3 regions of the Idiomarina sp. X4 genome follow, and region 1 is predicted to be linked to each of the others. Evidence: predicted binding sites of a transcription regulator. Region 1 holds the regulator's gene; each other region holds the start of a gene.
The links. Region 1 encodes sigma-54, which starts transcription at its own class of promoters, with help from an activator protein. Its sites were predicted from a motif close to GTTGGCACGNNNNTNGNNT; they were not measured.

Region 1 (4,187 bases):
CTCTGCCAGCGAAAGCGGCGAGCAGGCGGACACCTTTATTGCAGAAGGTTCACCGGCAACCTACACGCAGACCCTGGAAAACGGCAACGATATTAGCGCTCAGGCAAATAAAATAACCTACTTCCAAGTCGAACAACGTCTCGAGCTCAGCGGGGACGCGAAAATCTCTCAGGGCACAAGCAGTTCAAGCGGTGATACGATCGTCTACGACTTAGCCGCACAGACGATCTCTGCAAGCAGCTCTGATGCCGATAACGGGCGCGTAATTACGATATTTACGCCGAAAACAAAAGACGACAAAACCGACAACGAGAACCCTTAATTATGGCCACCTTACGAGTCAAACATCTTGCCAAAAGCTTTAAGCGTCGTCAGGTTGTAAAGGACGTTAGCCTGGAGGTCAGTCAGGGCCAGATTATTGGGCTCTTAGGGCCCAATGGTGCGGGGAAAACAACGACGTTTTATATGATTGTCGGCTTAATCAACAGCGACAAAGGCCAGATTTTACTAGACAAAGACGACCTAACGTCTCTGCCAATGCATGAGCGTGCTCGCCGCGGAATTGGTTATCTACCGCAAGAAGCATCGATTTTCAGAAAGCTGACCGTGCGCGATAACCTGATGGCGATATTAGAAACCCGTAAAGAGCTTTCAGCGGACGCTCGCGAAGAACAGCTCGACTCGCTTCTTGAAGAGTTCAATATTGGTCATATTGCGAACAGTCTGGGGATGAGCTTATCCGGCGGTGAGAGACGTCGTGTCGAAATTGCCCGCGCCCTTGCCGCAGAGCCCACGTTTATTCTTCTGGATGAGCCCTTTGCAGGCGTCGACCCAATTTCGGTTATCGACATTAAGAAAATTGTTGAACATTTAAAGCAGCGTGGTATTGGTGTACTTATTACAGACCACAATGTCAGAGAAACCTTGTCCGTTTGTGAGCATGCGTACATTGTTAGTCACGGAGAACTTATTGCCAGCGGAGATGCAGAAAGTATATTATCGAATCAACAGGTTAAAGATGTTTACCTCGGTGAGCAGTTCACCCTTTAACGTGATACCGGGACGATAACCATGAGACAAAGTCTGCAGCTAAAAATTGGTCAGCAACTGACCATGACGCCTCAGTTACAACAAGCGATACGCTTGCTGCAGCTTTCTTCGCTCGACTTACAGGCTGAAATTCAGGACGCGCTGGACAATAACCCGTTACTGGAAGTTGAAAGCGAACAACCTCATGACGGTGACAGCACCGACTCCCCTCATTCGTCAAATAAAGACGACAGTCAGCGTGAAACCTCCGATGTTATAAAAACTCAGGAAATGCCAGAAGACCTCCCTGTGGACAGCACATGGGATGATACCTATTCATCGTCGACTCCTGCTACCGGAGCGGCCTCAAACGGCAAATCCTACGACGGTGACTATGAGGTGTACCAAGGCTCAACGAGCGAGTCTTTGCAAGACCATCTGATTTGGCAAATGCAACTGTCGCACTTTTCTGAAGAAGACACTGCGATTGGCGAAGCCATTATCGAAGCCATTGACGACAATGGTTATTTAACAACGAATATTGAAGACATTATTGAGTCTGTGCGCTTACCCGAGGTTGGCGAAGAAGAAGTCTGCATGGTACTCAAGCGCATCCAACACTTTGACCCAGTCGGTGTCGGCGCACGTACCGTCAGCGAGTGCCTGGCGATTCAATTACGACAACTGGACGACAGCACGCCGTTTAAGCTCGCTGCTATCACTCTGGTTAGCGAGCATATGGACTTGCTGGGCAACCGAGACTTCCGCAATATCCAGAAAAAGCTCAAATTAACCGAAAATGACTTACGTGAAGTCATGCGGCTGATTCAGCAAATGCACCCGCACCCGGGCGAACAAGTTGCTCAACAAGAAGTTGAGTACGTGATTCCTGACGTTGCGGTCATGAAAAAGAATGGTCGCTGGGTGGTCGAATTAAACCCGGATAGCGTACCTAAATTAAAGGTCAATGAAGAATACGCGGCACTGAGTAAAGCGGCGAAGTCCTCGGCAGACAGTCAGTACATTAAAAACCATACACAGGAAGCGCGTTGGTTTATTAAAAGTCTGGAGAGTCGCAATGAAACGCTGTTGAAAGTTGCCAACTGTATTGTTCAGCGCCAGCAGGGCTTTTTTGAGTACGGTGAAGAGGCCATGAAACCAATGGTACTCAATGATGTCGCTGAAGCCGTGGAAATGCATGAAAGCACCATTTCACGGGTAACAACGCAGAAGTTTCTGCACTGCCCACGAGGCATTTTTGAATTAAAATACTTTTTCTCTAGCCATGTCAGTACAGAAGGTGGAGGTGAGTGTTCAAGTACCGCAATACGTGCTTTAATTAAGAAGTTAGTCGCTGCAGAAAACCGTAGCAAACCATTAAGCGACAGCAAAATCGCTGAACTGATAGCCGAGCAAGGCATCAAAGTAGCGAGGAGGACAATTGCGAAGTACCGGGAATCACTGAATATTCCCTCATCGAGTCAACGCAAGAGTCTTTTATAACTTGTAAACTGCAGAAGGAAGACGTTATGCAAATTAATCTTACTGGTCATCATATCGATATCACTGAGTCTCTACGTGAGTATGTGGACACAAAATTTGCTAAGTTAGAGCGCCATTTTGACCATATCACCAACGTTCACGTCATCCTTAATGTTGAAAAAACGAATCAAAAAGCGGAAGCTACCGTGCACCTGAACGGCGGCGAGATTTTCGCTGACTCTGTTCACGATGATATGTACGCAGCCATTGATGGTTTAATCGATAAGCTTGACCGTCAGGTTATTAAACACAAAGAAAAAATGAAAAAGCATTAGTCCATGCAAATAAGTGAGTTGTTAAGCCCCGACTGCACCAGGTGTGCAGTCGAGGGTGCAAGTAAAAAGCGGTTATTAGAAACCATTAGCCAAATTGTCGCGCCAAAACTGTCAGGCATTACTCGTCATGACATTTTTGAAAGCTTGGTTAACCGTGAACGCTTAGGAAGTACCGGTATTGGTTTAGGTATTGCTATTCCTCATGGGCGACTCGCTAAAGCCAGCCATCCGGTTGCGGTGTTATTGACGTTAGACGAGCCAATCGAGTTTGACGCGATTGATAACCAACCTGTGGACATTATTTTTGCGCTGTTAGTGCCAGAGTCAGAGCATGAAAATCATTTGCAGACATTAGCAGCCGTTGCCCGTCGCATGAATGACAAAGACTGCACCCGCGCGCTTCGGAACGCTGAAAGTGACAACGCACTTTATCAATTATTTATTGGGGAAGGTGAAGATAAGCCATGCAACTGATTATTGTCAGTGGTCGCTCGGGATCGGGTAAAACTATCGCCCTTCGAGTACTCGAGGATCTTGGCTTTTACTGCGTCGACAACTTACCCATTAGCCTACTTCCCACGCTGGTTCATGCGGTCATGGAGCAGTATTCAAAAATTGCCATCAGCATTGACGTTAGAAACCTGCCCGAACATTCGGAAGAGCTGCTTGACTCGCTAAACTTTTTACCCAAAGGGGTTGAACCAGAAGTACTGTTCATTGATGCCGACGACAACACCTTACTAAAACGCTTTGGTGAAACACGCCGTTTGCACCCGCTCTCACAAAAGGAGTTACCTTTAGTTGATGCGCTTCAGGCAGAACGGAAGTTGCTCGAACCAATTATGGAGCGCGCCACCTGGCGCCTGGACAGCAGCGACTTATCGTTACACCAGTTAAGTGAAGAAGTGCGCGAGCGTGTGCTCGGCCGAGCAGACAAAAAACTGATTATCGTTTTTCAGTCTTTTGGTTTTAAGTATGGACTGCCGAAAGACGCTGATTTTGTATTTGATGCACGCATATTACCAAACCCGCACTGGCAACCTGAACTGAAGTTGCTAACCGGCTTAGATGCAGACGTACAGCATTATTTTCGCCAACAGCCGTTGGTCACGAAGTTTGTCTATCAGCTCGAAAACTTTTTAGGCACTTGGCTGCCTCACTTTCAACGCAGTAACCGCAGCTATTTAACGATTGCGACAGGCTGTACTGGTGGGCAGCATCGCTCCGTTTATATTTCACAGCAGTTAGCGGAGCGCTTTGAACAAAAATCAGTGAAAGTTCAGGTTCGTCACCGGGAGTTAAAGCAGCATGAGTAAAGCTTGCAAGACGCTTGTTATACGC
Region 2 (4,187 bases), 380 kb from region 1:
CTTTCTCTGAAATTAACTGCAAGAACCTTGCCAAACTATAGGCTAAATGCGTTCTTAATAATATACAACGCGTTTTACTTTTTGCTGTCGGTTAGTACTTTGATACAAGCGGTGAACTTTTTCGAAGTCTAAGCGCAGTTCTGTTGCGTAATACTCGCCAACAGTATATGTCTTTACGACTTCGGCGCCACGAATAACGCCGTCAACCGATGCTTGGAAGCTATCGTTATTCAACGCCCAGTCTTCCACTGAGCTGCTGCCGGCAATGCGTTGTCCATAAACTTGTTCCGCAAGTTCGCGATACGCAGCCAGCTTAGAGGCACGCATCGCGTTTAGGTCTTTCACTTGAGCCGAGTCACCTGATTGCTTTTCAATAGGCGCATAGCCAACCGCGTTTAATACCGGAAAGGTGTCAGGCGTTTGAGTTTCCCATTCGACGTGCTTTTGATCGTACACAAGGTTGTTATAAGCCGCACAGCCACTTAAAACCATTGATGAAAGGACAATACCCAATGTCAAAATTTGCTTTGTCATAACGACCCCTACGGACTAAAACGTACTAATCGTTATAACGGCTGAAACGCAGAATTCTTTAACGAATTTTGCCTTTACTGTTGTAGGTAAGAGAGTCTTTGCGGGCTGACTGTAAAATACTTTGCTTGAGCTGATCAATGCTGTTCAGAGTGGATTGAACAACACGCTCATTGACTTGGTTTTGGTGTTGGATATTGGCAAGGGTTTGCTTAATAGACTCAACCGCAGTGGCTAACTGAGGGTCTTCTTTCAGCGTGTCTTTATCGGGGTGCTCTGACAACAAAGTGTCGAGGCGTGTCACTTCGGCCAGAGCTTTTTCTTTTTCGGAAGTAATAGCAGGAACGTTAACATGCTCGCGATCGACAATGGCATTTAGCTCACGCTGTTGCAGCAAAGCCAGCCTATCTAGCGACTCCGCCATGTCATCCAGCAATTGGTTAACCGACGCGACTTCCGTCATTATTCGTCGTTACCGCCAGCGAAAAGGTCAGATTCAAACTGCGCAAGTTTTGACGCTAACTGCTCAACATTAATTTTGTATGAGCCGCTTTCAATTTCTGCTTTAATTCTGTCCACTTTAGCTTGGTCGATACCACTGCTATTCATGGCCTTTTCCTGCAATCCGCCCAGTTGTTGCGCTTCGTTGGTCAAGGAAACCGCGTCACCGCCTTTCTGAGAAACTGATGCAGAATTACCCGCCTGGCCGTTTTGAACCTGGCGATTACTTGATTTGTTATCGATACTGGTGTTTTTCAGTCCAGCATTATTAATGTTAATAGCCATTGTGTTGCCTCGCTAGATAGTAAGTCTCGGTTATTTATCGACCATATCCGAAAAAACTTAACTAAAAAATCCACTTTTTTGTAAAGTATTTTAAAGGTTGACGGTGACTTCGTTCAGCCCTGTTACAACCGCTTCTATCGACTTGCCTGAGCGGGCGTTTTTCACAACAACCGATTCGCCTTTTAAGCCGTCAGCTAACGCTTTTCCGTCAGCGGTAATTCTTAATGCCTTATTCTTAGCCACTATTGTAACCGTTTGGTCCTCACAAACAAGGCAGGTATCGCTTGGTCGAATTGCCTGACCGGCGCCAATGCGCTTTTTGACGCGAGCGCCAACCAATAGTTCCTTCGTTGTATAAACGTTTGAACGTATTTGGTTTAGGTCGACTTCGGCAAAGGTCAAATCACTTTCGCTAATCATTTGGCCCGGAGACATAGGACCTGATGCGGTGACCACATTTTTATAGCGGTAAATTCTGACCGGCACATAGGTTCGCCAACCGTTTGCGGAAGCACACTTAATTTCTACGGTTGTGTAGCCATCTAATCTTGCGTTGCTCGCTAAGCCAACCTCTGGTGCCGCTGAACATCGCTTTGCTGTCATTCGGGGATCCAGGTTATTCGCAACAACGTCAATGCGCCCACTTTCCGGTGCACTGACCCGAGAGCGAACAAAATCATGCGCCAGAGTCTGTAATGCCTTATAATCGAGGCGTACGTCATTACTTTGTGCCAGCGCATTATTTGGGGTAAAGCCCAAGAGCAAAATCGTTATTGCAAAAAGCGAACTGATCAACAGCGATTTACGTACTATCATAAAAATATCCTGACGTTATCTACTAAGGTTATCTGGCTGCCTGCCGAAAAAAACGGTATAACGTCAAAAGTTCGGCGGCTCGACCAATACATATTTGCTGGTAGTGGTTTAAGCAAATACCGTGCCGAAGTAAGGTAGCCTGCCATATTACAGGAGTGAAGCATGGCCAGTATTCTCGATTCAGTGAATCAGCGCACACAAATGGTCGGACAAAACCGACTGGAGTTATTGTTGTTCAGGTTAACAGGGAAACAACGCTTCGGAATTAATGTGTTTAAGGTCAGAGAAGTTTTACCTTGTCCTAAGTTAACGGCAATGCCAAATCGAAACCCGCTTGTAAGAGGTATCGCACATATTCGAGGTCAGGCTATCTCCATTATTGATTTGAGTATGGCAACCGGTGGTCCGGCTATTACCGACATTGAAAACCGCTTCGTCATTATTTCTGAATACAACAGAACTGTTCAGGGATTTCTGGTTGGTGGTGTAGACCGCATTATGAATATTAATTGGGAAGATGTTATGCCACCGCCGAAAGGGGCCGGGCGCGACGCTTACCTGACCGCAGTGACAGAAATTGAGAACGAGTTAGTTGAGATTATTGACGTCGAGCGTATTTTAGCTGATATCGTACCCATTAACTCCGATGTGAGTGAAGAAGTCGCTAACGCAGAGATCAATGTCGCTAAAGAAGATTTGACCATTCTCATCACTGACGATTCGTCTGTGGCGCGTAATCAAATAAAGCGCGCTTTGCAATCTTTAGGCATTCACCTTGAAGTCAGGAAGAACGGAAAGGAAGCACTCGAATATCTGAAAGATAAAGCAAAAGAACTTGGTGGTAGCGCACACACGCATGTGCCAGTTATTGTTTCCGATGTAGAAATGCCGGTCATGGATGGTTATACACTGACTGCAGAGGTAAAAGCCGATCCCGATTTACGTGATATTCATGTTATTTTGCACACATCATTGAGTGGTGTCTTTAATCAAGCTATGGTGAAGAAAGTCGGCGCTGATGATTTCATTGCAAAATTTCATCCCGATGAGCTGGCGACAGCCGTTCAAAAATGGCTTAATACCGTCGTAGCCTGAGAGAAATAAACTGTAGCCTGATGCTATTGCATCAGGTGAGATGCTCCTGACGTAATAGCATCAGGCTACGGCATAGCAAAAGAACAAATTGAAACGGAAGCAGTTAATATAACGTGTCGAATCGCGAATTAAGTTTATCGGAATACCAAGAGTTTCGTCAGTTTCTGGAGCACCAGTGCGGTATTGTGCTGGGTGAAAGCAAACTGTACTTGGTCAAAAGTCGGCTCAGCCCGTTAATGGGGCGCTTTAATATTGACTCGTTGTCAGAGTTGGTAAAGCGTTCTATGAAAATCAGTGAACGTGCCCTACGGGCGGCAGTTATTGACGCCATGACAACGAATGAAACCTTATGGTTTCGTGATACTTATCCCTTCCAAATTTTGCATGACCGTATTTTTGCTGAATACAAAAACCATACGGGACCGTTAAAAATATGGTCAGCAGCATGCTCCTCTGGGCAAGAGCCGTACTCCATTGCCATTACTTATGATGAATTCAAAGCCAAAAATCCCGGCGCTCTCAGAAGTGGCATCAAAATAACGGCAACCGATATCTCCAACAAAGTGCTCGAACAGTGTGGTATTGGCGAATACGACAGCCTGGCATTAGCACGGGGGTTATCGGCAGAACGTAGGCAGAAGTACTTTACCGATGGTAGCAAGCCAGGATCGATGAAAGTAAGGGATAACTTAAAGACGCACATTCATTTCCGGCACCTGAATTTACTGGACAGTTATTCATTACTCGGCAAATTCGATGTTATTTTTTGCCGCAATGTGCTTATTTACTTCTCCCCGGAAGTAAAGCGGAAAATAATTGCCCAATTCCGGCAATCACTTAATCCAGGCGGCTATCTCATTCTTGGCGCATCGGAGTCTATTTCAGGCTTAACCGATGACTTCGAGATGATTCGCTGCAACCCCGGTATTATCTACCGTCGTAAATAACGACGTCCCGTA
Region 3 (4,187 bases), 400 kb from region 1:
CGCTCTAAGTCCTGGTGCGTCGCAGCAAGAATGCGAACGTTCACTTGCTCTTCTTTATCGCTACCAACAGCTCTTATAGTACCTTCTTGTAATACACGCAATAATTTGGCCTGGAGCGCCATCGGCATTTCGCCAATTTCATCAAGCAATAAGGTGCCGCCATCAGCTTGTTTTAAAAGACCCTGACGTTTATTCTGTGCGCCGGTAAAAGCGCCTGCAGCATGGCCAAAGAACTCACTTTCCATTAAGTCAGCAGGAATGCCCGCACAGTTAACGGCCTGAAACGGTTTGTCAGCTCTGTCGCTCAGTTCATGCAGGGCTTTAGCGACTAGCTCCTTACCAGTGCCACTTTCACCGGTAATAAGGACACTGCCACCCGTTGGCGCAATGTGCTCTATTTGGTCATAAAGCTTACGCATGGCGGGGCTTTGTCCTACCAGGCCACCGGGACCTTTCTGCTGCTGTTTGTAACGTTTCAGCTCCCGCTGCAATGAACGATGCTCTAATATCCGATCAACGCTCAACAGTAGGTGCTCGATATCCAGCGGTTTAGTCAGAAAGTCATCGGCACCTTTTTTCAGCGCATCCACCGCCTGGTCAACTGTACCAAATGCTGTTATCAGCAGCAGTGCCGGTGGGTTATCCTGCTGTTTTAAGCTTTCCAGCAAAGTGAGCCCTGACTTTCCCGGCAGTCGTATGTCGCTGACAATTAAATCGGGACTTGCCTTGCTGCATTGAAACTCTTCTAAGCTTCCCCAGGCGCTCACCTGGTAGCCTTCCGCTTCAAGCTCTTCGACCAAAAGCTCCTGCAAAGCTGGGTCATCTTCAACCACACCAATGACAGCTTTAAGTACAGCCATTATTGTTCTCCTATCACTGACCTATCAGCCAGGCTCGACGACGGTAAGCTTAAAATAGCTCGACAGCCACCCTTGTCATTATTCGTTAACGTCAGTTCACCCTGATGATCACTCAATACATGTTTCACTATGGTCAGACCCAAACCGGTTCCTTTACCTTGTGGTTTATTAGTTTCAAACGGGTGCAGAGCTTTTTCTTTCATATTTTCTGGCAAGCCCTCACCGTCATCGTCGATAATAATATTCAAGGTATTGCGGTTATCGAGTTCGGCGTGCAAGTGCACTATATGTTTTGCTGCCTGTAACGCATTGCGCATGACATTCACCAACGCCAGTTCAAGCCGCTTACTATCCACTTTTAACGTGACATCCGGTAACTCACCCAGCTCGACTTTAGCTGAGCCTTTATCTTGCTCAAACTGAATACTGGTTACTGCCGTTTCAACCAAAGACTGAAGCGATAAGGTTTCTCTCTGCTGAACCGGTGTTCTGGAGAATGCGAGAAGCTGATTCACCAACCCGGTTAGGCGTTGCACTTGACCACGCACCGCTTGCAGCTGACGCTGACTTTCTCCATCTTTGTGGGTTCTTAAAAGGCGACTGGCGCGACCATCTATTACGGTGAGTGGCGCCCCAAGTTCGTGTGCTACTCCACTAGCGACACTACCGATAGCCGCCATTTTTTCCTGTTCGCGCAATGCCTGCTGAAGTGAGGTTTCGTGCTGACGTCGCTGCTCTAGCTCCTTTTCGGCATTTTCAATACTGTCTAGCATTCGATTCAGCCCCTGAGCAACTTCCTGCAATTCGGAAGGACCTTCAGGTTCTACACGCGCGTTGCGGTTACCTTCCGCCACTTGCAGCATCGCGTCTTTCAGTTTGACAACGTGTCGCCCCACACCTCGATAATGACCGAATACTAATACGGCGATAGTAATAACGGCAAAGGCGCCCCAGGTTAACCAGGCATATTGGCTAAGTTCTTCGAAAGACTCATCAAAGTCACTGGCTCGGCGGTTAATTTGCAATAACCCGATAATTCTGCCGCCTCTGTCCACTATAGGAAGGAACTGTGAGAAAACATCACGTCCTTCTACCCGTCGGTAATCATCCTGTTTTATTCCGGTTTGCACCGTTTGTAACGCTAACTGACTATTACTTAAATCGGTTTCCGTTACCCCCGCCTCAGCAACTTGCTCGCCGTAAACGTTGTAAACCGATGCGCCGTAAACACGGCCGATACTAAAAACAGAGTCGAGGTTAGCTTGTACTGTATCTAAGTCATTATTAACCAACGCATCACTAATCGGTAAGCTGATAGCGCGCCCCAAAAGCTCTAAGTCGCTTTTTAAACGATCATTAGCTTCCTCTGAAGCAACCTGTAAGCCCACACTGATAGCTATGCCCGAAATAAGCAGCATGGGGAAAACGACGTAAGCAAGTAAGCGGCGTTGCAAACTAGAAAGCGGCCATCTGTATACTTTTGTCACACTCTCCTCCTTTGGCTGTGTACTCAGGATACACATTTTCCAAAGCGTCTGCCTTAAAGATTACTTATCAAACAAAAAGCACATTAATAACAGTATCTTATAGAGTTGGCACAGTCTTCGCTTTAAATAGTGCGTTAGTCAATCTGACAGAATCAACAAGGAGATTATCATGCAAAAGACAATCATCGCATTAGCTACGGTATTCGCACTGGGTAGCACTGCCGCTATGGCACAGCAGCAACAAGCGCAAGACACCATGGCACAACAACAGCAAACCCAGGAAATTACCGAAGGTATGCTGGTTAAATTTGTTTCAGCAATGGAAGAAGTACAGGGCGTTACTGAAAAATACCGTGCAAAATTCCAAAATGCAGAAAACCAGGAAGAAGCTCGTAATATTCAACAGTCTGCTCAGCAAGAAATGATTGCAGCGGTTGAAGATGCGGGTCTGACGCCTCAGCAGTACAACATGATCATTCAACAAGCACAGAATGATGAAGAATTACGCGCTCGCTTAGAAGAGTTAACGTCTGACTCTTAATTCGCTTTAATGTAAAGCTGTTACAAAATCCGCAATCAGTTTGGTCTGATTGCGGATTTTTTTGATCATATCTCCTATGCTTTACGTAACTCATTAAACTAAAAAGAATTAAACGCAAGGAGACAGCGACGTGAAAGCATCCGATTTATTCGTAAAAGCTCTGGAGAACGAAGGTGTTGAATACGTTTTCGGTATTCCGGGCGAAGAAAATCTGGACCTATTAGAGTCTCTTTCAAAATCTAATATTGAGCTTATTCTAACACGCCACGAACAAGGTGCCGGCTTTATGGCTGCCACTTATGGCCGTTTAACAGGTAAACCGGGCGTTTGTTTATCGACGTTAGGGCCTGGTGCAACCAACCTGGTGACGCCAGTAGCCTATGCGCAACTGGGCGCTATGCCAATGGTGGTTATTACCGGCCAAAAACCGATTAAAGAACGTCATCAGGGTCAGTTTCAGATTATCGACGTTGTCGATATGATGACGCCCATTACCAAATACACACAGCCTATTATCAGCGCCAGCAGTATTCCGTCCCACGTTCGGGAAGCGTTTCGTCGTGCAGAAGACGAGCGGCCAGGTGCGTCTCACCTAGAGTTGTCTGACGACATTGCGCGCGAAGAAGTTAACGCTAACCCAATAACGCCAAGCTTCTCGCGCCGTCCCATTACTGAGCATAAAGCGGTTCGTCATGTTCTGCAGCTGTTAAAAGACGCGAAACACCCTGTGCTGCTCATTGGTGCTGCGGCAAACCGCAAAATTACCGCGAAAATGCTCAGAGCTTTTGTCGACAAAACCGGCATTCCATTTATTACAACGCAAATGGGTAAAGGGGTTATTAATGAAGATCACCCTCGCTGGTTAGGTAATGCTGCGGTATCTGACGGTGACTACCCGCACCGAGCAATAGAAAAAGCGGACTTAATTCTGAACGTTGGCCATGATGTTGTTGAGAAGCCTCCGTTTATGATGAAAACCGGCGTCAACGACGAAAGAAAAGTAGTTCATATCAACTTCCAGGGCGCCCAGGTAGACTCGGTCTACTTCCCACACGCCAGTATGATTGGTGACATTGGTAATAGTATTTGGCAGCTAAAAGAAGGCATTGAACCGCAAGAGCACTGGGACTTTGACTTTATGCTGAAGGTTCGCGACCACATGCGGGATCATACCGATGAAGGCGCCGACGACAGTCGTTTCCCTATTTTACCTCAACGCTTAGTCGAAGACGTGCGGGAAGTCATGCCGGACGATGGCGTTATTGCACTGGATAACGGCATTTATAAAATTTGGTTTGC

Region 2: flgA (flagellar basal body P-ring formation chaperone FlgA) is a predicted target of sigma-54. The motif match lies at 2,244-2,262, and genes of this name have one in related genera.
Region 3: CWC33_RS05670 (DUF4168 domain-containing protein) is a predicted target of sigma-54. The motif match lies at 2,452-2,470, and genes of this name have one in related genera.

What each region holds. Positions count from the first base shown of each region.
Region 1 is NZ_CP025000.1:774,851-779,037, forward strand. Features, by position in the region: gene lptA (lipopolysaccharide transport periplasmic protein LptA) at 1-322, shown strand, start outside; gene lptB (LPS export ABC transporter ATP-binding protein) at 325-1,050, shown strand; gene CWC33_RS03720 (RNA polymerase factor sigma-54) at 1,072-2,532, shown strand; gene hpf (ribosome hibernation promoting factor) at 2,559-2,846, shown strand; gene ptsN (PTS IIA-like nitrogen regulatory protein PtsN) at 2,850-3,320, shown strand; gene rapZ (RNase adapter RapZ) at 3,311-4,162, shown strand; gene CWC33_RS03740 (HPr family phosphocarrier protein) at 4,155-4,187, shown strand, end outside.
Region 2 is NZ_CP025000.1:398,686-402,872, reverse strand. Features, by position in the region: gene CWC33_RS02055 (LPP20 family lipoprotein) at 55-534, opposite strand; gene CWC33_RS02050 (flagellar protein FlgN) at 593-994, opposite strand; gene flgM (flagellar biosynthesis anti-sigma factor FlgM) at 994-1,317, opposite strand; gene flgA (flagellar basal body P-ring formation chaperone FlgA) at 1,408-2,133, opposite strand; gene CWC33_RS02035 (chemotaxis protein CheV) at 2,296-3,228, shown strand; gene CWC33_RS02030 (CheR family methyltransferase) at 3,342-4,175, shown strand.
Region 3 is NZ_CP025000.1:1,176,155-1,180,341, reverse strand. Features, by position in the region: gene CWC33_RS05680 (sigma-54-dependent transcriptional regulator) at 1-860, opposite strand, end outside; gene CWC33_RS05675 (sensor histidine kinase) at 860-2,347, opposite strand; gene CWC33_RS05670 (DUF4168 domain-containing protein) at 2,517-2,888, shown strand; gene CWC33_RS05665 (acetolactate synthase large subunit) at 3,019-4,187, shown strand, end outside.